DNA from 4 places in the Micromonospora sp. NPDC049201 genome. Region 4 is predicted to be linked to each of the others. Evidence: riboswitches for the same ligand, from Rfam matches in the RefSeq annotation. Region 4 holds a riboswitch; each other region holds the start of a gene.
The links. A riboswitch is a leader RNA that binds a small molecule or an ion and turns the genes downstream of it on or off. The one in region 4 is predicted to bind cyclic di-AMP.
Positions count from the first base shown of each region.

Region 1: another riboswitch for cyclic di-AMP. It lies ahead of ACZ6O5_RS20730 (coiled-coil domain-containing protein); the one in region 4 lies ahead of ACZ6O5_RS16510 (C39 family peptidase).
Region 2: another riboswitch for cyclic di-AMP. It lies ahead of ACZ6O5_RS10785 (coiled-coil domain-containing protein); the one in region 4 lies ahead of ACZ6O5_RS16510 (C39 family peptidase).
Region 3: another riboswitch for cyclic di-AMP. It lies ahead of ACZ6O5_RS18590 (C40 family peptidase); the one in region 4 lies ahead of ACZ6O5_RS16510 (C39 family peptidase).

Region 1 covers NZ_JBVJHM010000009.1:121,009-128,228, forward strand. Annotated here, with positions in the region: gene ACZ6O5_RS20715 (alpha/beta fold hydrolase) at 1-200, shown strand, start outside; gene ACZ6O5_RS20720 (HelD family protein) at 316-2,433, shown strand; gene ACZ6O5_RS20725 (cation diffusion facilitator family transporter) at 2,511-3,425, shown strand; cyclic di-AMP (ydaO/yuaA leader) riboswitch at 3,568-3,697, shown strand; gene ACZ6O5_RS20730 (coiled-coil domain-containing protein) at 3,703-4,782, shown strand; gene ACZ6O5_RS20735 (hypothetical protein) at 4,862-5,422, shown strand; gene ACZ6O5_RS20740 (SRPBCC family protein) at 5,316-5,828, opposite strand; gene ACZ6O5_RS20745 (STAS domain-containing protein) at 5,893-6,252, opposite strand; gene ACZ6O5_RS20750 (hypothetical protein) at 6,693-7,097, shown strand.
Region 2 covers NZ_JBVJHM010000004.1:187,686-194,905, forward strand. Annotated here, with positions in the region: gene ACZ6O5_RS10775 (helix-turn-helix transcriptional regulator) at 1-258, opposite strand, end outside; gene ACZ6O5_RS10780 (carbonic anhydrase) at 429-1,082, shown strand; gene ACZ6O5_RS10785 (coiled-coil domain-containing protein) at 1,140-2,165, opposite strand; cyclic di-AMP (ydaO/yuaA leader) riboswitch at 2,170-2,300, opposite strand; gene ACZ6O5_RS10790 (YibE/F family protein) at 2,455-3,762, opposite strand; gene ACZ6O5_RS10795 (metal-sensitive transcriptional regulator) at 4,029-4,328, opposite strand; gene ACZ6O5_RS10800 (heavy-metal-associated domain-containing protein) at 4,408-4,614, shown strand; gene ACZ6O5_RS10805 (hypothetical protein) at 4,649-5,599, shown strand; gene ACZ6O5_RS10810 (heavy metal translocating P-type ATPase) at 5,616-7,220, shown strand, end outside.
Region 3 covers NZ_JBVJHM010000008.1:82,625-89,844, reverse strand. Annotated here, with positions in the region: gene ACZ6O5_RS18620 (DUF6331 family protein) at 1-282, shown strand, start outside; gene ACZ6O5_RS18615 (Type 1 glutamine amidotransferase-like domain-containing protein) at 322-987, opposite strand; tRNA gene ACZ6O5_RS18610 (tRNA-Gly) at 1,115-1,188, opposite strand; gene ACZ6O5_RS18605 (zinc metalloprotease) at 1,392-2,372, shown strand; gene ACZ6O5_RS18600 (pyridoxamine 5'-phosphate oxidase family protein) at 2,446-3,027, opposite strand; gene dcd (dCTP deaminase) at 3,106-3,684, shown strand; gene ACZ6O5_RS18590 (C40 family peptidase) at 3,755-4,789, opposite strand; cyclic di-AMP (ydaO/yuaA leader) riboswitch at 4,803-4,938, opposite strand; gene ACZ6O5_RS18585 (N-acetylmuramoyl-L-alanine amidase) at 5,169-7,202, shown strand.
Region 4 covers NZ_JBVJHM010000007.1:89,777-96,996, forward strand. Annotated here, with positions in the region: gene ACZ6O5_RS16495 (acyltransferase family protein) at 1-1,162, shown strand, start outside; gene ACZ6O5_RS16500 (hypothetical protein) at 1,277-1,678, shown strand; gene ACZ6O5_RS16505 (hypothetical protein) at 1,829-2,593, shown strand; cyclic di-AMP (ydaO/yuaA leader) riboswitch at 2,907-3,046, shown strand; gene ACZ6O5_RS16510 (C39 family peptidase) at 3,247-4,107, shown strand; partial or broken gene ACZ6O5_RS16515 (hypothetical protein) at 4,163-4,715, opposite strand; gene ACZ6O5_RS16520 (alpha/beta hydrolase) at 5,175-5,969, shown strand; gene ACZ6O5_RS16525 (CDP-glycerol glycerophosphotransferase family protein) at 5,966-7,220, opposite strand, start outside.

The sequences.
Region 1 (7,220 bases), on a different contig from region 4:
TCGGTGACCGGGACCGGCTCACGCCGCCGCCCTGCGCCGAGTCGATCGCGGCGGCGCTGCCCACCACGGAGCTGACCGTCTGCCCCGGCGCGGGTCACATGCTGATGATGGAACGGCCCGACGTGGTGAACGCCGCCGTGGCCGGGGTGCTGCGCCGGGTGCTGGCCGGCATCGCGGTCCCGGGCCCGGCCGCGGCCTGACGGACGGTCCCGGCACCGGTCCGGGCCGGCGCGGAGGCAGGCCCCGACGTGCGGCTTGCCGGCGGCCCGTACCCTCATTCAGCCCGTCGTGCCGTCCGACCACAGGAGCACCGCGTTGACCGACCAGACCACGCTGGACCGGGAGATCGCCGCCGAGCAGCGGCATCTCGACCGGGTGTACGCCCGGCTGGCCGAACTGCGCCGGTCGGCGGCCGACGCCGAGCGGGAGGGCTACCGGCTGGCCCGGGTCGGCACGTTCGGCGCGCTGGTCGAGCGGGACGCGATGGTCTTCCACGCCGCGCAGCGCCGGCACGTGCTGGACGCCGAGCACGAAGGGCTGGTCTTCGGGCGGCTGGACCTGCGCACCGGGCAGGTGCTGCACGTGGGCCGGCTCGGGGTGCGCGCCGACGACGCGGAGACGCTGGTGGTGGACTGGCGGGCGCCCGCCGCCGCCGCGTTCTACCAGGCCACGCCCGCTGAGCCGCGCGGCGTGGTGCGCCGGCGCACGATCCAGTCCGCCGCCGAGCGGGTCACCCGGATCGAGGACGACCTGCTGGACCCGGAGGCCGCGCCGGCGGACATGGCGGTGGTCGGGGACGGCGCGCTGCTGGCCACGTTGTCCCGGGCCACCGGTCGCGGGATGCGCGACATCGTCGCCACCATCCAGCGGGAGCAGGACGAGGCGATCCGGTCCCCCGGCAGCGGCGTCACGATCGTCTCCGGCGGCCCGGGCACCGGCAAGACGGCGGTGGCGCTGCACCGGGCCGCGTACCTGCTCTACTCCGACCGGGCCCGGTACGCCGGCGGCGGCATCCTGGTGGTCGGCCCGTCCGGCGTGTTCGTCGAGTACATCGCCTCGGTGCTGCCCTCGCTCGGCGAGGAGACCGCCACGCTGCACTCGCTCGGGTCGTTGTTCCCGGGCCTGTCGGCGACCCGGACCGACCCGCCGGAGGTGGCGGCCGTGAAGGGTTCGCTGCGGATGCGCCGGGTGCTGGAGCGCGCCGCGCGGGACGCGGTGCCGGACTCCCCGGCCGAGCTGCGCCTGCTCTACCGCGGTGAGCTGCTGCGGCTCGACCGGCCGGCGCTGGACGCGGTTCGGGACCGCACGCTGACCCGGGGCGCGCGTCGCAACGAGGTGCGTCGGGCCGCGTTCGACGCCGTGCTCGCCGCGCTCTACGCGCAGGCCCGGACGCTGCGGGTGGGCCGGCTGCCGGAGCAGCCCGCGTTCGAGGACGAGATCATCGAGCGGCCCGAGTTCCGCGAGTTCCTCAAGGCCTGGTGGCCCCGGCTGCACCCGCGTCACGTGCTGGGCTGGCTGGCCCGGCCCGAGCGGCTGCGCCGGTACGCCGGCGGGGTCCTCTCCGCGACCGAGATCCGGCTGCTCACCGACGCGTACCGGACGCTGGACACCGACGGGTTGACCGTCGCCGACATCGCGCTGCTGGACGAGCTGGACGCGCTGCTCGGCAAGCCGGTGCGGCGGGCGAAGCCGAAGCGGGACCCGTACCAGTTGGCCGGCGGCGTGCGCGAGCTGAGCACGTACGCCGATCGGCAGCGCGCGGCCCGGGCCGCCGCCCGGGAGCGCCCGGTGGACTACCGCGACTTCGCCCACGTGGTGGTGGACGAGTCGCAGGACGTCTCGCCGATGCAGTGGCGGATGGTCGGGCGGCGCGGCCGGCTGGCGTCCTGGACGGTGGTCGGCGATCCGGCGCAGACCGCCTGGACCGGCGATCCGCAGGAGCTGGACCGGGCCCGTGACCAGGCGCTGGGGCGGCGGCCCCGGCGTCGCTTCGAGCTGACCACCAACTACCGCAACTCGGCGGAGATCTTCGCCGTGGCGGCGGCGGAGATCCGTCGGCGGTATCCGGATCTGGCGCTGCCCGTCGCGGTGCGTTCCACAGGCGTGCCGCCAGTGGAGCGGACGGTGGCCGCGGCCGAGCTGCCGGCGGCCACGGTCGAGGCGGTCCGGGCGCTGCTGGCCGAGGTGGAGGGCACGGTCGGCGTGATCACGCCGGTGCCGCGCCGGGACGAGGTGGCCGGTTGGCTGGGCGACCTCGACGCGGGCCGGCTCCAGGTGGTCACCAGCCTCCAGGCCAAGGGCATGGAGTACGACGGAGTGGTGTTGGTCGCGCCGAGCGAGATCCGGGCCGACCCGGGTTCGGGTGTCCGCACGCTCTACGTCGCGCTGTCCCGGGCCACCCAGCGCCTGACCACGCTCGATCCGGTGGGCTGACGCCACAGTCACTTGCACACATAGCGATGTGAGCATAGATTGGGCCCGTCCGGGATTCGGGGCGGGAGGGTGGGTGCGTGGGCGCAGGTCATGACCACAGCGCTGCGGTGGCCAACGCGGCGCACCGGCACTCCGGTCGGCTCTGGGCGGCGTTCGCGCTGCTCGCCGTGCTGATGGTGGTCGAGGCGGTGGCCGCTGTCACGACCGGCTCGCTCGCGCTGCTCTCCGACGCCGGCCACATGTTCACCGACGTGCTCGGCATCGGCATGGCGCTCGCGGCGATCACCGCCACCCGACGCGCCCGGACCGACCCGCAACGCACGTTCGGGCTCTACCGGCTGGAGGTGCTCGCCGCGCTGGCCAACGCGGTGCTGCTCGGCGCCGTCGCGGTCTACGTCCTGATCGAGGCGGTACGCCGGTTCGGTGAGCCGCCGGAGGTGCTCGCCGGACCGATGCTGGTGGTGGCCGTGCTCGGCCTGCTCGCCAACATCGCCGCGTTCGCGCTGCTGCGCTCCGGCGCCCAGGAGAGCATCAACCTGCGCGGCGCGTACCTGGAGGTGCTGGGCGACCTGCTCGGCTCGCTCGGGGTGATCGGCGCCGCGCTGGTCATCGCGGTCACCGACTGGTGGTGGGCCGACCCGCTGGTCGCGGTGGCGATCGGCCTGTTCATCCTGCCGCGCACCTGGCGGCTCGGCCGGGCCGCGGTGCGCATCCTGGTGCAGGCCGCGCCGGAACACCTCCAAGTGACCGCCGTGCACGACCGGCTGACCGCCGTGCCCGGCGTGGCGGAGGTGCACGACCTGCACGTCTGGACGCTCACCTCCGGCATGGACGTGGCCTCGGCACACCTGACCACCGATCCGGGCGCGGAGGTCGCCACCGTGCTGGCCGCCGCCCGGGCCGCGCTGCACGAGGACTTCTCGATCGATCACGCCACGTTGCAGATCGAACCCGGAGCGTCCGCCGGCGCCTGCGGCCCAACCGGCTGGTAGTTAGGACAGACTTAAATTCGAGTGGCTATTGTTGACTTATGCCGGTTTTGCCCGGTATTCGGCTCCGGGTGGCGGAGCCGGCTCCGGGCAACGCCGGTAGGCTCGGTCGCGGCCGACCCGCAGGCGTCATCCGGCGCCGACGGAGCGGCCGTCGCCTAATCGCCCGCGGGGCGAGCCGGGGAACCACGTACGTGGGGTGCATCCGCGTCAGCGGTAGGGATCTTCCGTCCCGAACCCGTCAGCTAACCCGGTCGGCGGTTGACGGAAGGACACGTGAATGCCCCCAGTGGCACCTGTACGACGAACGGCCGCCCGGATGGCGGCCCTGCTCGTCGCGATGCTGACCCTCGGCCTCGTGACGGCACCGGTCTCCCCCGCCTCGGCGGCACCCCCGACCGGCCGGCTCGCCGCCGCGCCCGGGGACGACGACGAGGGCGGCACGCCGGCGCTGCGCGCCAAGCTCGACGCCGCCAGCAAGGGCTGGCTGGAGGCCAGGGCCGCGCTGAACCGGTCGGTGACCCGGCAGAAGCAGCTCAACGAACGACTCGTGACGATCGACGCGGAACTGACCGAGCGCAACGCCAAGGTCGGTGAGATCGCCGAGGTGGCGTACCGCACCGGCCGGATGGGCACCGCCGCGGCGCTGCTCGGCAGCACCAGCCCGGAAGGCTTCATGGACCGGGCCGCCGCCCTGGAGACGGTCGCCGCGCACGAGGACCGGACGCTGCGCGAGCTGATCACCACCCGCGACGAGGCGATCCGCACCCGTACCGCGCTCGACGGCGAGGTCCGCGAGCAACGCAAGCAGGTCACGGTGATGGCCAAGCGCAAGGAGCAGGCCGAGCAGGCGCTGGAGGAGGCCAACAACCGGCCGTCCGCCAGCAGCGGCGGCGGCAGCGGCGGGATCCGGGGCACCTCCACCGCGAACGCGAAGCCGGCCAAGCGCAACTCCGACGGCTCCTGGCCGGCCGAGTCGTGCAGCGTCAACGACCCGACGCCGGCCAGCGGCTGCATCACCCCGCGTACGCTGCACGCGCTGCAACAGGCCCAGGCCGCCGGCTTCACCCGGTACGTCTCCTGCCACCGGCCCAGCGGCTCCGGCGAGCACCCGAAGGGTCGGGCCTGCGACTTCGCGGCCCAGAAGAGCGGCTTCGGCGGCGTGGCCAGCGGCGGCGACCGGACGTACGGCAACAACCTGGCCGCGTACTTCGTGCGCAACGCCGACCCGCTCGCCGTGCTCTACGTGATCTGGTTCAAGCAGATCTGGCTGCCCAGCAGCGGCTGGAAGTCGTACAGCGGGGGCAACGGCGACCCGTCCAGCGACCACACCAACCACGTGCACCTGTCGGTCTACTGAGCACTACGCCCCACGACGTACACCGGGTGTCGTCGCGCGGCCCACGACGTGGGCCGCGCGACGGGGCGACGATCGGGACATGAGACGACTCTCCCCCGCCGGCCGCAAGGCGCTGCTCACCGCGCACCTGGCCACCTCGCTGGGCTGGCTCGGCACCGACCTGACGCTGCTCGCGCTCGGCGTCGCCGGGCTGCGGGGCGCCGACCCCGACGTGGTCTACCCGGCGGCGGCGCTGCTGGTCACCTGGCTGTTCGCACCGCTGAGCGTGGCGGTCTGGCTGATCGGGACCGCCAGTGCCCTGCTCACTCCGTGGGGCCTGCTGCGCTGGCGATGGGTGCTGGTGAAGTTCGCGCTCACCACCGTCATGCTCGGCCTGGTGCTGCTCCTGCTGACCCCCCGGATCCGGCACCTCGGCGCGCTCGCCGGGGCAGCCGACGCGCACCTGCGGGTCGACCTGGTGGTGCCGCCGGCCGTCTCCACCACGCTGCTGCTGATCGCCACCGTGCTGTCCGTCTGGAAGCCGTGGGGGCGGATCAGGCGGGCCGGCCCTCCAGCGTCGCGCCGAGGCGGGCGGCGAGGCCCAGGTGAGCGGCCCGTGCCTGGCGGAACGCGTAACCGAACAGCGGCGCCGGCGCGGTGAGCGTGATCTCCACGTCGATCCGCACCACGCCGTCGGGCTCGTCGCGCAGCCGGGTGTGGTTACGCACCGTCGTCGCCGGCTGCTGCCGGGCGACGGTGACCACCTCGTCCTCGGTGGCGACCAGCACGTCCGCCTGGTAGGTGACCGGGAAGTGCAGGGGACCGAGCTCCAGCCGGTCGGTGATCGCGAAGCTGGCCAGCGCGCCCGGCCGGGGCGGCAACTGCCGGACCCGCACGATCAGCGGATGCAGCTCGCCCTGCCGGCTCAGGTCGCCGAGCAGGGCCACCGCGTCCGCCCGGCTGCACCGGGCCTGCACGGTGTAGCTGAAGCTGTCGCTGCTCTGCAACCGGTCCCCCTCGCCGTCGTGGGTCCGGACGATCGTCCCGTACCGGGGCCGGCCTGGCAACGGGTCGAAGGTCCCCCGGCCGGCGAGGGGCCGGACGCAGGATCGGTGCGCGGGCGGGTGGCGCTCAGGCGCCGGGGAGCACCTCGGGAGCCTCGTCGGCGAACCAGGGCTCCGGCGCGCCGAAGAGACCGAGCAGGCCGGTCACCCAGAGCTGCCGGTGCACGAACCGGCTCGGCTCGGTGACCACGAGCTTGACGCCGCTGACCTCGCAGGTCTGGAAGCCGGCGACCATGGCGCTGATGCCGACCGAGTCGATGAACGTGACGAGCCGCATGTTCAGCTCGATCCGGACGGGACGCGCCTTGGCCAGCACCTCGGCGATCGCTTCCCGCACCTCGTACGCGGTGTCGACGTCGATCTCCCCACGGGGCGCGATCTGGACGACACCACCCGGACGCACCGATTTCACGATCGACAGGCTCACGCGAGCACCTCCACTCGCCCCAACGGGCGCCTCATCAGTACGCGGGCCGCGACCGAGAGTATTCCTCCAACGGCCCCGGTCGCCACCCCCCGGGATGAGCAATTCGCGGACTGGGCACACCTGGGTGAGCCCAAACCGCACCTCCGGGTTCCGATTTCCCCTTCGACGCGGACCAGTGACCGGCCGAACGACCGGACCGGGTCGGCCGATCCGCCGACCCAGGGTAGCGGGCCCGCGCATCCCACCGGGACACCCGGTCCCCGGCGCGTACGGGTGATTCCGCCCACCCCGTCCGTTTCCCCGCCGCTCGACTGACCGAGCGGGCGGGGTTTGGCGCGGGAGCGGGCGGGGCACTGCCCGGGGAAGTGAACCGTGACGCGCCGGATGACCACCGGAGTCCGACGTGGCCGCCGGGCTTCGGCACCCGAGGAGGTAGAACGATGTTCGGATCCAACCTGTTGGACCGCCGTAGCAAGCCCGAGCGGGTCGCGGACCAGGCCTGGCAGCACCTGCTCGACGCGGTCGGCACCGCCGGTGACAGCGTGCGGGACGCCACCCGCGTCGCGCGCCGCAGCTCCTCCGGCCTGGCCGACGAGGCCACCGACCTGGTCGGCTCCGCCGCCGACGAGGCGCGCCGCCGGGCCGGCCTCGCCTTCGAGGCGCTCGCCGGCCGGCGGCCCGCGCTGCCGTGGACGCTGCTGATCGCGGCGGCCCTGGCCGGCGCGGCGATCGGCTGGGCCGCCGGCACCGCCGCCCGCGCCGCCGGCAGCCGGGAGCGTGCCGCCGACGAGATCGAGTTCGTCGACGTCGACCGCCCCAACTCCCCCGCCGGCCTGGACGGCTGACCGCACCCGCACACGACGACGGTGGCCGTCCCCGACGAGGGGGACGGCCACCGTCGCGTCAGCGGGCTCCGGTGATCATGAGGGTGACGGGCGGAGGAGCGCTGCCCAGTTCGTCAACCTCAT
Region 2 (7,220 bases), on a different contig from region 4:
GTGCCGGAAGCGGCCGTTCGGGTTGATCGTGTACTCGTTGCGCCTACCCACCCGGGTGCGGTGCAGGTAGCCGCCGGCCTCCAGGTCGGCGACGATCGCCTGGGCCGCCCGCTCGGTGACGCCCACCTCGTCCGCCACGTCCCGCAGCCGCGCCGTGGGGTTGCGCGCGATGGCCAGCAGCACGTGCCCGTGGTTGGTGAGGAAGGTCCAGTGCCGGCGGCTCCCGTCCTCGCCTGGTGTGGTCGCCATGGTGGTCATCGTATGGCGTGGCGGGCGACTGCCCGGACCCGGAGCAGGTCGAGTCATAACGCATGAAACGCGTATCACGAAATCTTGACGTGCCATCGGTCTCGTGTGACGGTGGGTCGCGAGGCCGACACCGCCGACCGCCGGCCTGGTCGTTCCGCCCGAGGACGAGGTGAGCAGCGATGATCCCGAGCACTCCCGACGAGGCACTCGCCGAACTGCGGGCCGGTAACCACCGGTTCGTCACCGGCGTGCCGCAGCATCCGAACCAGGACGCCGGGCACCGGGCCGCGGTCGCCGAGGGCCAGCACCCGTTCGCGGTGATCGTCGGCTGCTCCGACTCCCGGCTCGCCGCCGAGATCATCTTCGACCGCGGTCTCGGCGACCTCTTCGTGGTGCGTACCGCCGGGCACACCGCCGGCCCCGAGGTGCTCGGCAGCGTCGAGTACGCGGTGACCGTGCTCGGCACGCCGCTCGTGGTGGTGCTCGGCCACGACTCGTGCGGCGCGGTCCAGGCGGCCCGCGAGGCGGTCCGCACCGGCTCCGCGCCGGCCGGGCACCTGGGCGCGGTGGTGGACGCCGTCTCGCCCAGCCTGCTCCGGGCCGCCCGGCAGGAGGTCACGGACCTCGACGGCATCATCGACATCCACATCGCGCAGACCGTGGAGACGCTGCTGGCCCGCTCGACGGTGCTCGCCGAGCGGGTGGCCGCCGGAGCGTGCGCGGTGGCCGGCATGTCGTACCGGCTCAGTGGCGGCGAGGTGCGGACGGTGGCGCAGTCCTCGGCCCCGGTGCCCGCGCCGGCCGCACCGGTGGACCCGGCGCTCGCCGGCTGACCACCCCCCGGACACACGGAAGGGGCCGCCCGGAGGCGGCCCCTTCTCGCGTACGCGTCAGAGCAGTGACATGTGCACGTGGTCGGTGTGGTTCGAGGGGCCGCTGTAGGAACTCCAGCCGGTCGCCGGGAACCAGATCTGCCGGTTCCAGATCACGTAGTAGATGCCCAACCGGTCGGCGTTACGGATGAGGAAGGCGGCCACCTCGTTGCCGTACCGGCGGGTGTCGTTGTTGTGCCACGGCGAGAAGCCGCTGTTCTGCAACGACCAGTCGCACGCCTTGCCCTTGGGGTGCTCCCACGGCCCGCCGGGGCGGTAGCAGCCCACGAAGCGGTTGAAGCCGGCGCGCTTGACCTCCTTGTACGCGTGCAGCGTGCGCGGCGTGACGCAGCCGGAGGTGGTCGGGTCGTTCTCGCTGCACGACTCGGACTTCCACCCGCCGTCGGCGGTGCGGCCGGGGCCGATCTTGGCAACCGGCGAGGTGGCCGAGACCAGGCCGCCGGTGAAGTCCAGCCCGCCGACCAGCTTCAGCGCCTTCTGCGCCTCGACCTTCTCGCGGGCCATCGCGTTCGTCTGCTTCTCCTGCTCGCGCACCTCGGCGTCGAGCGCGATCTTGGCCTGCTCGGCGCGCGTCTTCACCGCGTTGATGGCGGCGAGCCGCTGCCCGTTGAACAGGTTGAGTTCGTCCAGGGCGCTGGCCCGGCGGACGAACGAGTCGGGCGAGTCGCTCTCCAGCAGCATCGCCATCGCACCGACCCGACCGGTGCGGTAGGACTGCGCGGCGATCTCGGTGACCTGCGGGCTGAGCGCGTCGAGCTCGTTCTGCGCCGCCTTCACCTCGAGCGCGAGCTTGAGCTGCCGCTTGCGCGACGTGTCCAGCTTGGACTTGGCCTGGAGATAGGCCCGGTTGGCGGCGGTGACGGCCTCGCTGATCAGCGGTGGGTCGTCGTCCTCCGAGTGCCCCGAGGGGTTGGGGGCGGCGGTGTGCGGGGCTGCCGACGCCGGGGTTGGCCCGACCAGCACGGCGAGCGCGGCGAGCACGGCCACCACGGGTGTCAAGCAGCGGCGCAGGGGTGCCGTCACAGTGTTCCCTTCCGTCGGCCGCCGACCGGGTTAGCTGACGGGTTCGGGACGGAAGCGGCCCCTACCGCTGACGCGGATTCACCCCATGTACCTGGTTCCCCGGCTCGCCCGGAGGCGATTGGGCGGCGGCACCGCAGGCGCGGGTGCGCGCCTTCGGCGGTGACCGGCAGCGAGGTTACCCGAGATGTCGACCGGGGATCTACGCCCGGAAGCCGACCAATCGCGAGAATTCGACATTGCCCAGCGTGACCAGCATCGCGTTTCTCGCCCGCCGTCACGCTGCGGAGTGTCACCATGCGACATCCGTACTTCCCCGGCGGCCGGGCCACCGTTCGGCCGGCGTTCCGCCGAGCGCCTCCAGCGCCTCGCCGCGGGCCGCCGGGGGCCGGTCCGGCGGTGGTGACGACGCCCCGGCCGCCGGCCCGCGCCGTCCGGCGGTGGCCACGACCGCGGCCAGCGCGGTGGTGAGCGGTACGGCGGCGATCAGACCGAGCGTCGCCACCGCGCTGCGGACGATCTCCTGGGCCAGGAACTCGCTGGTGAGGATCTCGCTCACCGGCCGGGAGTCGGCCACCAGCAGGAGCAGCAGCGGCAGCGAGGCGCCCGCGTACGCCAGCACGATGGTGTTGACAGTGGACGCGATGTGCGCCCGGCCCACCCGGGTGGCCGCCCGGTAGAGCTGCCGCCGGGACAGGTCGGGGTTGGCGTGCGCCAGCTCGGTGACGGTGGCCGCCTGGGTGACCGTGACGTCGTCCAACACGCCCAGCGAGCCGATGATGATGCCGGCCAGCAGCAGCCCGTGCAGGTCCACGCCGCCCTGGAACATGGAGAGCGTGGTGGCGTCCTCGCTGCCGAAGCCGGTCAGGTGGGTGGCGGCGGTGGCGAGCGTGCCCAGCACGCCGGTGACCACCAGGCTGCCGAGCGTGCCGAGCACCGCCACCGACGTCTGCGCGCTGATCCCGTGGGTCAGGTAGAGCACCACGAACATGATCAGCGCGGCGCCGACGATCGCCACCGGCAGCGGGGACCGGCCGGCGCCGATTCCGGGCAGCACGAAGCCGAGCAGGATGGCGAAGCTCGCCACCAGGCCACCCAACGCGGCCAGCCCGCGCCAGCGCCCGAACGCCACGATCGCGGCGGCGAAGAGCGCCACCAGCCAGATCAACGGCGTGGCGCGCTGGTGCTCGGCGATGTTGTACGCCTTCACCGACGGGTCGGCCGGGTCGGTCAGCTCGACCAGGATCACCTCGTCGCCGACCTCGACGCGCGGCGCCCCGGGCCCGGCCGGGATCGGCGTCTCGACCTGCCGGCCGGCGTCCGGGCCCTGCTCCGCGGCGACCGTCACGGTGCCGCACCGGCCGCCGCCACCCTCGGGGGCCTCCGGGGTCGGTGGGCAGGGCTCGGTCACCACCCGGGTCACCGTGCCGTGGTGGCGTGGCACGTTCTCGGCTTCGGCCGGCTCCGGGCCGCCGCCCCGGGGCCAGAGCACCAGCGCCGCGAGCACGGTGAGCACGAAGAGCGGCACCACGGTCGCGAGCAGGAGCCGGCGTACGCCCGGCGGCGCGGCGGGGGCGGGACGGGTGTGGTCGGCGCCCACGGCGGCTCTCCCTACGGGTCGCGGCGCACCGGTTCACCGGCCCGGTCGTCCACCCGGCCGGCGCGGACGCGTCCTGCCACGCCCGGGCTCGCCGCCCGGGTCATGGTAGCCACCCCACCTGCGCGATCTTGCAGTTGCGGCCCCGGCAAACGGCGCGAACAGGGCGCTTCGAGGGCCGCAACTGCAAGATCGGCGGGGCGGGGGCGGGGAGGGGCGGGGCGGGGGCGGGGAGGGGCGGGGTGGGGCGGGGTGGGGTGGGGAGGGGGTCAGCCGCGTTTCATGAGGCGGCCTACGGCGGCCATCATCTCGGTTGCCATCTCGTCGGCTCGGCCCTCGGCGGCGCCCTCGTGCATGCAGTGTCGGGCGTGGCCGTCGAGCAGGCCCAGCGCGACCTTGTCCAGCGCGGCCTGGATGGCGGAGATCTGGGTCAGCACATCGATGCAGTAACGGTCGTCCTCGACCATCTTCTCGATGCCCCGGACCTGCCCCTCGATGCGGCGGAGCCGCGCGAGCAGTTGGTCCTTGCTGGCGGTGTAGCCCCGGACCGGGGTGGACGGCGTGGTCATGCGTCGAGGATACCGTACCCCTCGGGGGTATGATACCGTACGACTCGTACCCCCAGGGGGTATCGGATCGGAGGGCGAGATGGACACCACCTACCAGGTGCGGGGCATGACCTGCGGGCACTGCGTCAACGCGGTCAGCACCGAGCTGAGCGCGCTGCCGGGCGTCACCGACGTCCAGGTCGACCTGGACGCCGGCCGGGTCACCGTCACCAGCCGGGAACCACTGGACGCGGACGCCGTGCGCGCCGCCGTCGACGAGGCCGGCTACGACCTCGCCGGGGCGTGACGGGTCCGCGGACCCGCAGAACCGAGGAGGCACCATGAACACGGCGACGAAGCTGAGTGGCTTCGCGCTCGGCCTCGCGGCGGTGTTCGCCGGGGCGTACGGGATCGGTCACGTGGCCGGTCCCGCCGCCCCGGCCGCCGAGACCCGGCACGACACCACCGACACCGACCACGCAGCCGCCGGCCACGGCGACGGGAGCACCGGCGGCGCGCACCTGCCCGGCGGCCTGCTGGTCTCCGAGCGGGGCTACACGCTCCAGCCGGTGACCGCCCCGGCCGGCGAGTTCGCGTTCCGGATCACCGGCCCGGACGGCGCACCGGTCACCCGCTACGAGGTGGCGCACGACAGGCGCATGCACCTGATCGTCGCCCGCCGCGACCTGTCCGGCTTCCGGCACGTGCACCCGGAGCTGGCCGCCGACGGCACCTGGCGGGTCGCCTCGCCGCTCGCCGGGCCCGGCGTCTGGCGGGCGTTCGCCGACTTCACGCCGACCGGCGGCGAACCGCTGACGCTCGGCGTCGACGTCACCGTCCCCGGCCCGCTGGCCGCCCGGCCGCTGCCGGCGCCGGCCACCACCGCCACGGTCGACGGCTACACGGTCACGCTCACCGGCACGCCGGAGCCGGGCCGCACCAGCCGGCTCACGCTCACCGTCAGCCGGGCCGGTCGCCCGGTCACCGACCTCCAGCCCTACCTCGGCGCGTACGGGCACCTGGTGGCGCTGCGCCAGGGCGACCTGGCCTACCTGCACGTGCACCCGGAAGGCACGCCCGACGACGGGCGCACGCCCGCCGGGCCGGCGGTCACGTTCGCGGCCGAGGTGCCGTCCGCCGGGGCGTACCGTCTCTACCTGGACTTCCGCCACGGCGACGCGGTGCACACCGCCGAGTTCACCGTCCTGGCCGGCGATCAGCCCACGCCGGCATCCACCACCGCACCGACCCCGGACGCCGGACACGGCACGCCGGGGCACGGGCACAGTTGACCGGGGAGGTGTCGCGATGACCACCACGGGAAAGACGCTGCCGACCGCGCCGAACCTGATCGAACTCGCGATCGGCGGCATGACCTGCGCGTCCTGCGCCGCCCGGATCGAGAAGAAGCTCAACCGGATGGACGGCGTCGAGGCCACGGTGAACTACGCCACCGAGAAGGCCACCGTCCGGTACGCCGACGACATCGCGCCGGCCGACCTGATCGCCACCGTGGAGAAGACCGGCTACACGGCCGAGGTGCCGCCGCCCGCCCGCGCCGGGGAGGGCACGGCCGCCGAGCCGGTCGACGAGCTGCGGGTGGCGCGTACCCGGCTGTGGGTGTCCGCCGTGCTGACGCTGCCGGTGATCGTGCTGGCGATGGTGCCGGCCTGGCAGTTCGACTACTGGCAGTGGGCCTCGCTCACGCTGGCCGCGCCGGTGGTGGTCTGGGGCGGGCTGCCGTTCCACCGGGCCGCGCTGGTCAACCTGCGGCACGGCGCGGCGACCATGGACACGCTGGTCTCGCTCGGCACGCTGGCCGCGTTCGGCTGGTCGCTCTGGGCGCTCTTCCTCGGCGACGCCGGGATGCCCGGGATGACGCACCCGTTCCGGTTCGACATCACCCGCGGCGACGGCGCCGGCAACATCTACCTGGAGGCCGCCGCCGGGGTGACCGTCTTCATCCTGGCCGGGCGCTACTTCGAGGCGCGGGCCAAGCGCACCGCCGGCTCCGCGCTGCGGGCCCTGCTGGAGCTGGGCGCGAAGGACGTGGCCGTGCTGCGCGGCGGGTCGGAGGTCCGGATCCCGGTCGACCAGCTCGCGGTCGCCGACCGGTTCGTGGTCCGGCCCGGCGAGAAGATCGCCACCGACGGCGTGGTCGAGGAGGGCACCTCGGCGGTCGACGCCAGCATGCTCACCGGCGAGTCGGTGCCGGTCGAGGTCGGGCCGGGCGACGCCGTGGTGGGCGCCACCGTCAACGCCGGCGGCCGGCTGGTGGTCCGGGCCACCCGGATCGGCGGCGACACCCAGCTCGCCCAGATGGCCCGGCTGGTGGAACAGGCGCAGACCGGCAAGGCGGCGGTGCAGCGCCTCGCCGACCGGATCTCCGGCGTGTTCGTGCCGATCGTGATCGCCCTGGCCGCCGGCACGCTGGGCTGGTGGCTCGGCACCGGCGCCGGGCCGACCGCCGCGTTCACCGCCGCCGTGGCCGTGCTGATCATCGCGTGCCCGTGCGCGCTCGGCCTGGCCACCCCGACCGCGCTGCTGGTCGGCACCGGGCGCGGCGCGCAGCTCGGCGTGCTGATCAAGGGACCGGAGGTGCTGGAGTCCACCCGCCGGGTGGACACCGTGGTGCTGGACAAGACCGGCACCGTCACCACCGGCCGGATGACGCTGGCCGAGGTGCTGCCCGCCGACGGCGAGGACGCCGGCGAACTGCTCCGGCTGGCCGGCGCGCTGGAGGCGGCCTCCGAGCACCCGATCGCGCGGGCGGTCGCCGAGGGCGCGGCCGAGGCCGGGCCGACGCCCGCCGTCGGTGACTTCGCGAACGCCGAGGGGCTCGGCGTGACCGGCACGGTCGACGGCCGGAGCGTGGTGGTCGGGCGGCTCCGACTGCTGCGGGAGCGCGGTCTC
Region 3 (7,220 bases), on a different contig from region 4:
GTCGACCACTGCGAGGTCGAGTGCGTCCGCCTGTGCTGCGGGATCGACGCCATCTCCACCGATCCCGCCCTCGTCGCGGCGTGGTGCCGTCGGGTGGGGCCGGACGCGGTGGCCGAGGCCCGGCGTCAGCTCGCCGCGCTGGTCGAGGTCGTCCGGGACCGCTCGCACGTCGTCACGTCGACGTTCCTGAACCACCGCACGCACGACGACGCCGCGCGGGGTGAGTTGCTGGACTTCCTGGCCGAGGTGGAGGCGGGGTTGGCGCGCGGGAACCGGTCCTGAGAACGCGATCCGGCCTCGCGGCGGGCCGATCGCCTGTCGTCACGACTGTGCCGGGAACAGCTTCCAGTGCCCCTCGGTGACGACCTCGACGTTACCGTCGATCACGGTGATGGCTGTTGAATCGTCGATCGCGTATGCCGGTCCCGACATGCCGGCGGCCCACTTCTCGGCCTCGGCCATGGTGTTCTCCGGCAGGTCCGGGTGATCCAGGTGCGGGAAGATCGAGAAGTCGACCATGCCCAACGTTTCGTCGGTCCCGCCGGGTGGGGTCCAGGCGACGAATTCGGCCCCGACCCGGGGGGCCATCACCATGCTGCCGGCGCTCGCCCCCACCCAGACCGCATCCAGCGACGGCAGCAGCTCCGCCAAGCCGGACTGCCGCATCCAGTGGCTCAGATACAGGGCGTCCCCGCCGCCCACCAGCAGGGCGTCCACCTCCTGGACCCAGGGCACCCAGCGATCTTCACCGACGCTGGGCAACGCGGTGAGTTCCAGCACCCCCAACGACTTCCACCCCAACTCGCACATCGGTATGACGGATTGGCCGGTGATGAAGCGCCACGCCCCGGCGGGACCGCCCATGGCGTACGCGGCGGTCGGAATGCAGAGGGCGTTGGCGTCGGCGATCGGTTTGCCCAGGAGGCCGACCAGCTCGTCCTGAATGCTCGCGTTCCTGATGCCCGCGGACGTGAGAAGAAGCTTCAAGATCATCCCCCGATGGATCTTCGTCGGTCCCCGGAGAATAGTCCCCTGACCGCGGGTTCGACGTCCGCCAACCGCCGCAACGCCGAAGGCCCCGGCGAGACTGTCGTCCTCACCAGGGCCTCGATCGTGGAGCGGGTGACGGGAATCGAACCCGCACTGTCAGCTTGGGAAGCTGATGTTCTGCCATTGAACTACACCCGCGAGCGGCACCACTGTACCTGAGGTCACCACCCCCGTGCACCCAGGTACCCCCGCCACGCGGGCCCAGCCGAGTTGATCAACGAATGTTGCATGCCGGCAACATATGGCCGTTCTCAAATCCCTCGATGGGATGTAACGTCTGCCACACGTTTCCGGCTCGGCGTGACACACCCCCTGCCACGCCGTCAGAAAGAGGTGGGCCCATGGGACTCCGTCCCAACCTGCTGACCCGGCGTACCGCCGGTGTCGCGACGTCGACCCTCGCGCTGCTGCTCAGCACCGCCGCCGTCGGCGTCGTCCCCGCTGCTTCGGCCTTCTCGGCCGCCCCGGCCGGCGTGTGCGCCGAGCCGGCCGACGCCCACGCCGACGCCCGTGTCGCCAAGGGCGGCCACGCCAAGCTCGACCCGAACCACCTGACCGCCAAGCAGGTTCGCGACCGCGAGGCCGACCTCGCCGCCGCGCAGCGCGAGCGGGCCAACTTCCGGACCGGCGCCGTCGCCCCGCTGGCGACCGTGACCATCCCGGTCGTCGTGCACGTCATCCAGGAGAACAGCACCCGCGCCGGCGGCAACATCCCGGACTCGCTGATCACCCAGCAGATCAGCGTGCTCAACCAGGCGTACGCGGGCTCGACCGGCGGCGCGGCCACCGCGTTCAGCTTCCAGCTCACGAAGATCAACCGGGTGACCAACGCGTCGTGGTACCCGATCGTGCAGGGCTCCTCGGCGGAGCGGTCGATGAAGACCTCGCTGCGCACGGGCGGCAAGAACACGCTGAACATGTACCTCGGTGAGCTCAGCGACGGCCTGCTGGGCTGGGCGACCTTCCCGAAGCGGACGCTGGACAAGATGGACGGCGTGGTCGTGCTCGGCGAGTCGCTGCCCGGCGGCACCGCGACCAACTACAACCAGGGCGACACCGGCACCCACGAGATCGGCCACTGGCTGAACCTCTACCACACCTTCCAGGGCGGCTGCTCGGGCTCGGGTGACAGCGTCTCCGACACCCCGGCCGAGGCCTCCCCGGCGTACGAGTGCCCGACCGGTCGGGACACCTGCTCCACGACCGGCAAGGACCCGATCACCAACTTCATGGACTACACGTACGACTCCTGCATGTACCAGTTCACCGCCGGCCAGGCGAGCCGCATGCTGACCGCGTGGAACGCCTACCGCGCGGCCTGATCGCCACCGCACCACGTACCGGTGCCGGCCCCGTCTGCGGACGGGGCCGGCACCGTCGTTTTTCCGGGCCCGGTCAGGCGGCCGGCCGGCGGGTGTCGAAGCCGTGCCGACCACGGCGGCCGTCCGGGACGAGCGCGTCACGCCGGGCCGCGACCAGGGGTGGCGACACCGGAGTGGCGGACGCGGGTGCGACCTCCCCCGGGTCGAGCCAGAGCCGCATCTCCGGGCGGCCGGCACCGATCTGGGTGACCGGGTCCCGGCGGGTCAGCATCGCCACGTCGACGGAGAACTCGAACAGGCGCCAGTCACCCTGCGGCGCCGCCCGGCCGATCCGGGTCAGCCGGTCCACCGTCGCCGGATCGGTCACCGGCCGGGCCCGACCGGCCAGGTAGGCCTCGTCGTCGCTCTCCTCCGGCGGGAAGGAGTGCAGCGCGTAACGGCCGTCGCGTTCGAGGTCGCGGCGCTTCGGCGAGTCGATGACGAAGCACCAGAGGCCGTCGTCGGTGATCAGCGGTGAGACCGGGTGCACCCGTGGGCCACCGTCGGCGCGGACCGTGGCGAGATAGCCGAAGCCCGGCCCGTACTGCTGCATCAGAAGGCGGATCTCGGCCGCGAGTCGGGGTTCGTCGGCGGCGAATTCGGACCAGGAAGCCATGCCGACAGTCTATCGAACACGTGTACGAAGAAGTAGTCCGACACGCTGTTCACCACCGTCTGTCGCTAGAGTGTTCCGATGCTGCTCTCCGACCGCGACCTGGTCTCCGAGATCAAGGCGGGCACGCTCGCGCTGGAGCCCTTCGAGCCCACGCTGGTGCAGCCATCCAGCATCGACGTACGCCTGGACCGGCTGTTCCGGGTCTTCAACAACCATCTCTACACGCACATCGACCCGTCGGTGCAGCAGGACGACCTGACGTCGATGGTGGAGGTCCCCGAGGGGGAGCCGTTCGTGCTGCACCCGGGCGAGTTCGTGCTCGCCTCCACGCTCGAGGTGATCTCGCTGGGCGAGGAGTTGGCCGGCCGACTGGAGGGCAAGTCGTCGCTGGGGCGGCTCGGTCTGCTCACCCACTCCACGGCCGGCTTCATCGACCCGGGCTTCTCCGGCCACGTCACGCTGGAGCTGTCCAACGTGGCGAATCTGCCGATCACGCTCTGGCCGGGCATGAAGATCGGCCAGCTCTGCATCTTCCGGCTCTCGTCGCCGGCCGAGCACCCGTACGGCTCGGCCGTCTACGGCTCGCGCTACCAGGGTCAGCGCGGCCCGACGCCGAGCCGGTCCTGGCAGAGCTGGCGCACCTGGCCGACCCGCTGACGCCGAGTTTGGTTGTTAGGAGGGGCCCCTGTTATGCGGAATGCGTTAACAGGGGGCCCCTCCTTACACCTCAGCCGGGGCGGCCGTAGCTGTTGATGTCGCCGTCGTCGACGCGCTTCATGGTGATGGGCTTGCCGGACTGGGAGGCGTGCACGACCCAGCCGTCCCCGACGTACATGCCCACGTGGTGCAGGTCGCCGTAGTAGAAGACCAGGTCACCGGCGCGCAGCTCGGCGCGGCTGACCCGCCTCGTCACGTCGTGCTGCTGGCGGGCGTTGTGCGGCAGCGAGACCCCGGCCTTCGCCCAGGCGGCCATGGTCAGGCCCGAGCAGTCGAAGTGGTCCGGGCCGGCCGCGCCCCACACGTAGATCTTGCCGATCTGGGCGCAGGCGAACTTGACCGCCACCCCGGCCGCGCCGCCCGGGTATCCGGCGGGACAGGGAGCCGGGCGCAGCGGGCCGCCGCCACCGTTGCCGTACACCTTGAGCCGTAGCTTCTGGAGCTTGGCGATCTCGGCGTCGATCTGCTTCTTCTTCGCCGCGAGCTGCGCCTCGGTGCGACTCAGGTCGGCGACCATCGCGTCCAGCGGCTTCTTCTTCGCCGCCAGCTCGTCGCGCAGCGCGGCGATGTCGCGGACCTGCTCCTGCTGGTGGTGCGCGAAGCGGTCGAGCATTTCCAGGCCGGCGACCAGCTCACTCGGCGAACGGCTGCCCAGCAGCGCGTTGACGGTGGAGAGGTTGTCGCCCTTGTACGCGTCGGCGGCGAGCCCGCCGACCTGGCCGAGCGCGGCGTCCACCCGGGCCTGGAGCGGGGCGATCTGCTTGCCGAGCGCGTCGGCCTGCTTGCGGCGCACCGCGAGCTGCCCGCGGACGGCGTTGACCTGTTCGATGACGGGTTCGAGCTTGTTCCAGTCGCGGTCGATCTGGGCCTCGATCTCGGCGACCGAGGGTTCCGCGTGCGCCGCCGTCGCGCCACCGGTCAGGACGACCGCGGCGCCGACCAGGGCGGCAAGTGTGGTGGTGAAGCGGGACCAGCGGAAACGCGGCACGACGGCGGACCGGTCGACCGACCGGCTCGACGTCGGCCGCGGGGCATGGTGGGCCACCGGGCGTCCGTACTCCTTCTGCCTGACCGCCTACCGGGTTAGCTGACGGGTTCGGGCGGGAAGGGAAGCGCCCTACCGCAGTGGCTGCGGATTCACCCCAGGAACCTGGGTCCCCGGTTCGCCCGTGGGCGACTCGGCGGTGTCGGGCCGTCACCGACCGGGTTGGACGGTGAAGATGCGGCCGACGATTGACCAGAGTAAAGATTCCCGTTACCAATCCGCAACCCGAACGACCGTGACACTCCGTACCTGATACGGCGGGCGAACGCGAATGGAGATTTTCTTCGCATCGGATTGCCTCCTGGAAAGGTATTGACCCCACGGGGGGCTGGCGTGAGGGTGGGAACGCAGTGACCCCCATCCCTGTCCAGGAGGTTCGATGCACCTCTCAGCCCCGCCGTCGAGCAGACGGATCCTGCTCGCCGCCGCCGTGGCGACGGCCACCGCGCTGGCCACCACCGGCCCGGTGAGCGCCGCGCCGCAGGCGGCCCAGCCCACCGGCGACCGCCAGCAGCAGTACGCTGCCGCGGCGGCCGAGTACGGCGTACCGCAGAACGTGCTGCTCGGTGTCTCCTACCTGGAGTCGAGGTGGGACACCCACCCGGGCCAGCCCAGCACCAGCGGCGGCTACGGCCCGATGCACCTGACCGACGCCGCGCACATCCTGGCCACGCCGGGCAGCGCGCACGTCGACGAGGACGAGGACCCGCGCGGCGACGACAGCCGCCCGCTTCGGCTTGACCCGGCCACCGCCGCCGCGCCGACCCGGGAGACGCCGCTGCCGACCGCCTCGCTCCAGACGCTCGACGCCGCCGCCACGCTCACCGGGCTGGACGCGCAGACCCTGCGCACCGACCCGGCGGCGAACATCCGCGGTGGCGCGGCGCTGCTGGCGTCGTACCAGAAGGCACTGGGTGGGCCGGTCGGCGCCGGCAGCGACGTCGCGGCCTGGTACGGCGCGGTGGCCCGCTACTCCGGCGCGGACACGTCCGACGCGGCGGCGGCCTTCGCCGACGAGGTCTACGACCAGCTCGGCCAGGGCGCGGCCCGGACCACCGATGACGGGCAACGGGTCACGCTGGCCGCCACCGCCGCGCAGCCGGACCGGGCCGGACTGGCCCGGCTCGGGCTGCGCCACGCCGCGCGGCCGGACGGGCTGGAGTGCCCGGTGCGGCTGGCCTGCGAGTGGATTCCCGCCCCCTACGAGCAGCTCAGCGCCGACCCGGGCGACTACGGCAACCACGACCTGGGCGACCGGCCGAAGCAGCAGAAGATCGAATACATCGTCATCCACGACACCGAGGGCTACTTCGCCCCCAGCGTCGACCTGGTGAAACGTGCCGACTACCTGGGCTGGCACTACACGCTGCGGTCGGTGGACGGCTACGTCGCGCAGCACATCAAGGCCAAGGACGTCGGCTGGCACGCCGGCAACTGGTACGTCAACGCCAAGTCCATCGGCCTGGAGCACGAGGGCTTCGCCGGGCAGGGCACCTGGTACACCGAGGCGATGTACCGCAGCTCGGCCAAGCTGGTCCGCTACCTGGCGCAGAAGTTCGGCATCCCGATGGACCGGCAGCACATCATCGGCCACGACAACGTGCCCGGCATCACCGCCGCGAACGTGCGGGGCATGCACTGGGACCCGGGCCCCTACTGGGACTGGTCGCACTACTTCGACCTGATGAAGGCGCCGTTCCGGACCACCGGCACGTCGCGTACCGGGCTGGTCACCATCGACCCGGACTTCGCCACCAACCGGCCCGCGTTCGTCGGCTGCAACCAGCAGCCGCCGGGCGTCCCGACGCCCACCCCGCCGGCCGAGACCTGCCCGTCGCGCGGCTCCTCGGCGGTGGTGCTGCGGACCGCGCCGAGCGCGGACGCCCCACTGGTCAACGACCTCGGGCTGCGCCCGGACGGCACGCCGGACACGATGTACATCTCCGACCACGGCGCCCGCGCCTCCGCCGGCCAGACGTACGCGGTGGCCGGCCGCGAGGGCGACTGGACCGCGATCTGGTACCTCGGCCAGAAGGCGTGGTTCCACAACCCGGCCGCCGCGCCCACCGCGAAGTGGGCCACCGGCTTCGTGGTGACGCCGCGCCCCGGCAAGGCCACCATCCCGGTGTACGGCCGCGCCTACCCGGAGCAGGCCGCCTACCCGGAGACGATTCCGTACCAGGCCATCTCCCCGCTCCAGTACACGTTCGCGGCCGGCCAGCGGTACGCGGTGGGCGGTGTGCTGCCGGGCGAGTACTACCGGGCGGTCTCCTACGACGGCTCCGCCCCCGGTGACCGCACCGTGGTCCGTGGCGAGAACCGCTACGTGCAGGTCCAGTTCGGCCACCGGATCATGTTCGTGAACCTCGACGACGTGCTGATCCTGCCGTCGCCGCTCGGCGCGCCGCGCTGAGCCGACCCGTCGATGCGA
Region 4 (7,220 bases):
GACCGGGCTTCGGTGGATGGGGGCCCTGCTGGTCTTCGGCTTCCACGCGGGCACCATGCGGATCATCGCGGAGCCGCAGTGGCAGGCGGTGATGGGCAAGGTCTTCAGCCTCGGCCTCTCCGGCGTCGAGTTCTTCTTCATCCTCAGTGGCTTCGTGCTCGTCTGGTCGTACCGGGACGGCGAGTCGGGGTGGACGTTCCTGCGCCGCCGGGCGGCCAAGATCTACCCGAACCACGTGGTGACGTTCCTGGCGGCGCTGGCCGTGGCGGCCTGGTTCGCCGACCCGGTGCTGCCGTGGGCCGCGATCGGGAACCTGTTCCTGGTCCAGGCGTGGATCCCGCTCAACGGCTACTTCTACAGCATCAACAACGTGAGCTGGTCGCTCTCCTGCGAGCTGGCCTTCTACCTGTGCCTGCCGCTGGTGGTGCCGTGGCTGCGCCGGGCGCGTACCGGCGTGCTCCGGGCCGTGCTGGTCGCCGCGCCGCTGCTCATCCTGGCGCTCTGGCCGGGCCAGCACCTGGTGCCCGAGGAGCAGCGGTGGTGGTTCACGCAGATCTTCCCGGTGACCCGCTCGTTCGAGTTCTGGATGGGGGCGGCGGCGGCCGAGCTGATGCGCCGCAACCGCTGGCGTGGCCCCGGGCTGACCACCGCCGGCCTGGCCTTCGTCGCCACCTGGGCGGTCGCCGCGCTGTGGATCCGGGCCGAGTTCTGGGCGGCGTTGCTCGCCGTCGCGTACCTGCTGGTCATCACCGCGGCGGCGGACGCCGACGTGCGGGGTCGGCGGACCCCGTGGCGGTCCCGGCCGATGCGCTGGCTCGGTGAGGTCTCGTTCGCGTTCTACCTGGTCCACGTGTTGGTCATGGTGACCGTGCTGCGGCTCACCGGTGACTGGGGGACCGGGCTGCCCGGGTGGCGGGGCCCGCTCGCGGTGCTCGGCTTCCTGCTGCTCACCCTGGCGCTCGCCGCCGTGCTGCACCGCTGGGTGGAGGAGCCGATGATGCGCCGCCTCGGCCCGTCGCGCCGGGCCCGCGGCGGTCCGGCCGCCGCCGCGCCGGCACCGGGCGTGCCCGCACCGCGCGCGGCCGTCGACGACACCGGCGCGGCGTCCGCCGGGGAGCCGGACCCGTCGATCGAGTACGCCGGGCGGCGCCGGCCGGACTGAGCGGTCCACCCTGGTCAACGGCGTCGCGACACGCCGGGCGACGATGCGCTGTGCCCGGATCGGCGGTATTTTGTTCCCGTGGCTCCGATTGCGCTCACCTGTCCCGTGTGGTGGGTGGCGCGCTGGGTCGCACGGATGCTGGCCAGCCTGGCCGTGGTCGTCGCCTGTTCGCTGGGCGCCGCCACGCTGCCGACCGGCGTGTCCCCGATCGCACCCGCGGCGGCCGGCCCGGTCGCCGGATTGCGGGCCGACGTCGACGCCGAACGGCCGAACGGCAGTGTCGCCGAGCGGCAGGTCGACACCGCCGCCGAGCGGCAGGGCGTCATCGTCGCCGAGCGGCAGGGCGTCGCCGTCGCCGAGCGGCAGGGCGTCCTCGCCTTCGATCGGCAGCGGAGCCGCGTCGGCGTTCCCGAGCCGCAGCCGGTGGGCGATGTCCCGCCTCCGACCGGGCGGCACCCGTTCCCGGTCGGCCAGCCGCCGGCTCCGGCCGGCCCGCGGGCCCCGCCCGCCCGCTGACCCGCCCCGGGCCCGGCCCGTGACCGCGCCCACCGAACCTCACCCCGCAACGCCCCCTCGGCGGCCCGGCGGCGCCCGAACTCCGGCCGCGCCCCGCCCCCGACCGGCCGTGCGGGGTTACCCGCCACTGTCTCCCGTGAGGTGCCGACCATGTCGCAGACCGTTCTCCTCAATTTCCTCACCGCCGTCCCCGAGGCCGCCGCCATCTGGTCGGCGCTGACCGTGCTCGCCCTCGTCCTGCTCGCCGTGCTGGTCGCGCGACCGGAACGGGACGGCGCGGGGGAGCCGGCACCCGAACCGGTCGACGCGGAGGCGCTCCACCGCGCCGACCTGGCCCGGTACGCCGACGAGGTGGCGGTGGCCGCCGCCGGGGCCGCGCAGACCGCCCGTCGCCGTCGCGAGCAGTGGCTGGCCGCCCAGAGCGAGGCCGACCGGGCCTGGACGGCCTACGACGAGGCGGACGCCGCCGCCCGCCGCCTGGCCGGCGCCGGCGCGCTGCCCGCCCCGCACACCCCCCGCACCCCCGCCGAGTACGCGGCGCGCGAACGCTGGCTGCACCACGCCGCCATGACGGCGCACTGGCGGGGGGAGCTGACCGCCCGCCAGCTCGCCGACGTGCTCGCCCACCGCAACGGGTGGGACCCGCGGCGGCACCCGGCCGAGCAGGAGATCGTGCTGGCCCGGACCGTCCGCGACGGGCGGCGGGCCGGCTGGGAGACGGCCGCCGAGCGGGAACGCCTGGCGTGGCGGGACGCCGAACTGGCCGCCGAGGCGGCCCGGACGCTCGCCGCCGAGGCGTACGCGGCCACCACGGCGCTGTGGCCGGTGCCCACGTCCCGCGTCTCGACGGCGAGCCGCGTCCCGGTCCCGTCGGCGGTGCGGGGGGCCCGGTGGCGTCCGGCCCGCGTCGGCTGAGCGGCCCAGGGGAGCACGTCGACCGAATCGTTACCCGAAACCGGTGAGGCCGGTCACCGGTGCCGTCCGCCGGCGGCCGTCCGGCTCGATGGCCCCTGCTGCGCCCGCTGCCCGATTCTTCGTCGGCCGGATGTCCGCTTCCTGCCGTGCGGCGCCGACGTGGCCGCTTGTCCCATTGAGGGAGGTCGGTGACCGGCTGTTCCGAATCCGTAGTCGTCGAAGACGTTTACGCAGGTGGGAGCGCTTGGCAGGGCGTGTACCCACCGGTAGTGTCGGCGCGTCCGGTGCGGTTCCCGATCGCAGATGGCGACGCCGCGCCGACCCGCCTAATCGTGCATACGAACCGGGGACCCAACGCAACACCGGGGTGAATCCGCGAGCCCACGGCCGCGGTAGGGCGTACTTCCCGCCCGAATCCGTCAGCTAACCCGGTCGGCGGCCACGGAAGGAGTTCCATTCCCGTGCCCACCACCCCCCGAACGTCTCCCCGCCTCCACGGCCCCGGGGTGCCGGCGCTCGCCTGACGCGACGCGCTTCCGACCCCGTCCCGCCCGGCATCCGGGCGACTTCCCGCGGCCGTCCCGCCCGCCAGCGCGTGTGAGTTCCTCCACGCGCGGGGTCGGCGCGTGCCGCCCACCCCGTGGAGGAAACCCGTGAAGTACCACCTGAAGCGCCACCTGCGTCGCCTCGCGACCGAGCGTCCGTACCAGATCATCGCCGGTTCGGCGGCGGCCCTCGTGCTGGCCGGCGGCACCGGCGCCGCGCTGACCGCCACCGACGACGCGCCGACCCGGCAGGAGAACACCGCCGCGGTGGCGGAACTCGGCTCCCGCCTCGGCGACACCGCCAGCCGCAGCGAGGCGCGCATCGCCGTCCCGTCGCCGAGCGCGTCGCCCAGCGCCTCGCCGAGCGCGTCGCCGCGCCGCTCGCCCAGCGCCTCGCTCACGGCCTCGCCGTCGGCGAAGGTCGCCGACCCGGACACCACCCGCAAGGCCACGCCGAAGCCGCCGTCGAGCAAGGTGCTCGACTACGACTACCAGGCGCAGACCACCTACTACTACTGCGGCCCGGCCGCGGTGCGGAACGCGCTCAGTGCCACCGGCATCGAGCGCAGCCAGGACACGCTCGCCGTCGCGCTCGGTACCACCGAGATGGGCACCAACTCGGCCGAGGACACCACCCGGGTGCTCAATCAGCAGGTCAAGGGCGACCCGTACCGGACCCGTATGATCCCCGGCACGGCCACCAAGGCGCAGATCGACCGGCTCCAGGCCGACGTGGTCAACGCGGTCCGCAACGGCCGGGCGGTGGTCTCGAACGTCGTCGGGGACACCACCGACACCAACGGCGGCTGGCACTCGTTCCCGGGCGGCCACTACATCGCCGTGGTCGGCTACCAGAACGACGGCCGGACCGTACGGATCGCCGACTCGGCCGACCCGTCGCTGCCGGCGTACTGGATCAGCACCATCGACCTGGCGAACTGGATGGCCACGCGCGGCTACTCCGCCTGAGCAGTACGCGTCGAAGGCCGGCACCCCTGTCCGGGGTGCCGGCCTTCGTGGCGTCTTAGCTGTTCCAGTGCTTGTTGACCAGGTCGGTGGCCTGCTTCTCCCACTGGGCGTACGCGTCCGGGTAGGCCGACACCTGCACCGTCTGGGCGGCCTTGGTCACCGGCATGTCCTGCCAGCCGTCGACCTGCTTCAGCCCCTTCAGGAACGCAAGTGTCGAGTACTCGGGGTCGGTGATCTGCTCCGGCGTGCCCCAACCCGAGGACGGACGCTGCTGGAACAGACCCAGCGAGTCGTGGTCGTTACGGTCGCCGAGGTGGCCCAGGTTCTCCAGCTTCGACTCCTGCAACGCCGTCGCGATCGAGACCACCGCCGCCCGCTCCGGCAGCCCGGCCTTCTTCGTCGCCGCGATGATCGCCTTGACGTTGGCCGTCTGCTCGTCGTTGAGGCTGATCGTGGACTGCTCACCCTGCACACTCGCGACCGCGATCGGCTTGCTGGCGGTGGCGGCGTGCGCGGACTCGACGTGACCGGCGATCGGACCGGCAAACACCACCGGTGAAAGCCAGACCAGCAATACCCAGCACACTCTTACGCAGCATCGTGTTCATGGCGAGGGCTCCATTCGGGGGTCAACGCACCGGGGGTGCGGGCACCGTCAGGCGCACAAGAAAGTCTTGGCTGCTCGCGGGGCGGGGGCCTCGACGCGGCGGCCGGAACTGTGTGTAACGACCGGGGGTCCACCGTCATTCCCGGGCGGGGCGGCGCGGGGGCGCTTGCCTTCCTCGGCCGTGCACCGGGATACAACGCCGCGACCCCCCGACCCATTCCACCGTCAGGGTGCCGCCCACCACCACCGAACCGGACAAGCCACCCAGTGAGGCACTGACACGCCAGGGATGTCTCACGCACGCCCACACATCCACCGCGTTCCACTCGCCGTCCCACCACGTGAACGACGCGGTGGTGTCTCCGGTGTCCGAGGGCAATCACCGCGTTCCATTCGCCCGGGCGGTGCCGGCCGTGCGTGGTCTCGCGCGGGGTGTCCGTGCGGTGGCAGACTGCGGCATATGGGCGATGCGACGGCGACCCGCCACCTGGTGCTCCTGCACGGCATGGGCGCCACCGGCGAGGTGTGGTTGCCCTGGGCGCCGCTGCTGGAGCGTCGCTGGCAGGGGCGTTGGCTCGCCCCCGACCTGGCCGGCCACGGCTGGTCACCGCCGTTGTCGGAGGCCGGGTACTCGTTCGCGGCCCTGGCGCGGCGCGTGGCGGACGGGCTCGACGCGCTCCGGCTCGGCCCGCACGACCGGCTGGTGCTGCTCGGGCACTCGCTCGGTGGCGTGGTGGCGCTGTCGCTCGCCGCCCGGCAGTGGGGCCTGCCGGTCGACGCGGTGGTCGGGCTGGGCATCAAGGTGGTCTGGTCACCGGCCGAGCTGGCCAAGGCGGACGAGTTGGCGGCCCGGCCGGTGACCTGGTTCGCCACCCGTGACGAGGCGGCCCGCCGCTACCTGCGGGTCTCCGGGCTCGCCGGCCTGTTCGCCCCCGACCACCCGGTGGTCGACGCGGGGCTGCGGCGGGAGGACGGCCACGGGCACCGGAGCCACCCCGGCGACGAGCGGGGCGGTGGACGGTGGCGGCTGGCCATGGATCCGGCCGCGTTCGCGGTGGGTGAGCCCGACGTGCCCGCCCTGCTGGCCGCCGCCGACGCGCCGGTGCTGCTGGCGCGCGGCGAGACGGATCCGATGGTGACGGACGCGCAGCTCACGGCGTTCGGCGTGCCGGTGGCCACCCTGCCCGGGTTGGGCCACCACGCCCACGTCGAGGACCCGGCTGCGGTGCTCGCCCTGCTCGACCCCTATCTCTAGGCCGGACGCGGCGCCGGGACGGCCCAGTCCGGTTCCAGCTCGCGGCGGGCGGCGGAGAGGAACGCCTCGGCGTAGCCGTCGGCGGGGAAGTCGCCCAGGTAGCGGGTCCGGGCCGTCCAGCGCTCGGGGGCCTTCGGGTCGGTGTCGAGCAGCGCGGTGAGCACGTCGTCCACGTTGGACATGTCGCGGCGCAGCACGTAGCCGGCGGTCGCGAGCGGGAACCGCTCGACGAAGTGCGCGCCGTCGGCGCCGGTGTCGGTGACCGCGTACGGCTTGCCGGAGTAGAGCCAGTCGGAGATGACCCCGGAGACGTCGGAGACCAGCGCGTCGGCGCGGTTGACGCACTCGGTGAGCGTCAGCTCCCGGGCCGCCGCCGCGCCCCACAGGTGCGGCCGGCCGGTCTTCGCTTTGTCGGCGGCGAGCAGTTCGGTGAGCCGGGCGAGCTGTCGCGCCGAGGCCGGGTTCCGGTCGGTGTACGGGTGGGCGCGCAGGATCACCGCCGCGCCGCGGTCGATCAGTCGCCGGATCAGCGTCTCGGCCACCGGCAGCGAACAGTAGTTGGCGTCGGCGTGGTGCCCGGTCCAGGTGGGGGTGTAGAGGACGGTCGGGTGCGCCGACGCCGGCCTCGGCTCCCCGCGTACCTCGATGGCCTCGACCTGGGGGCGGCCGACCACGACGAACTTCTCGGCGGGGATCTCCACGCCGGCTCGGGCGTACCTGTCGATCGCGGCCTGGCCGGCCACGAAGATCTTGTCGAAGATCGCCGACACCGGGTTGGCGCTGGGCGCCTTGTCGCTGTCGCCGTGGTGCAACTGCACGTGGGTGAGCTGGTGGAACCGGATCACGTGGGCGTTCTTCGCGCCGTGGTTGACGTAGAACGCCGCCCGCAGGCTGGGCACCAGCGCCTCGTCGAGCGCCTTCAGGGTGGGGCAGAGGACCACCGGCGCGCGGGTGGCGGCGGCCACGGTGGACAGGAACTCCGGCTCGCGCACCACCACCAGGAACGGCCGGCCGATCCGCTCCAGGTAGGGCAGCCACATGGTGACCTGGTACTCCGACCCGGGCGGGGCGGAGAAGTGCAGCACGAACTCCGGCTGCTGCCGACGCAACGCCCGGCCGACCGGACCGCCCCCGGCCGGCGGCCGGAACCGGCGCCGGGCGAGGTCGAACGCGATCGCGGCACAACCGGCGCCGACCAGCAGCGCGGCGGCCAGCGGCAGCCAGGCCGGCAGCGGCCACGCGGCGGCGAGC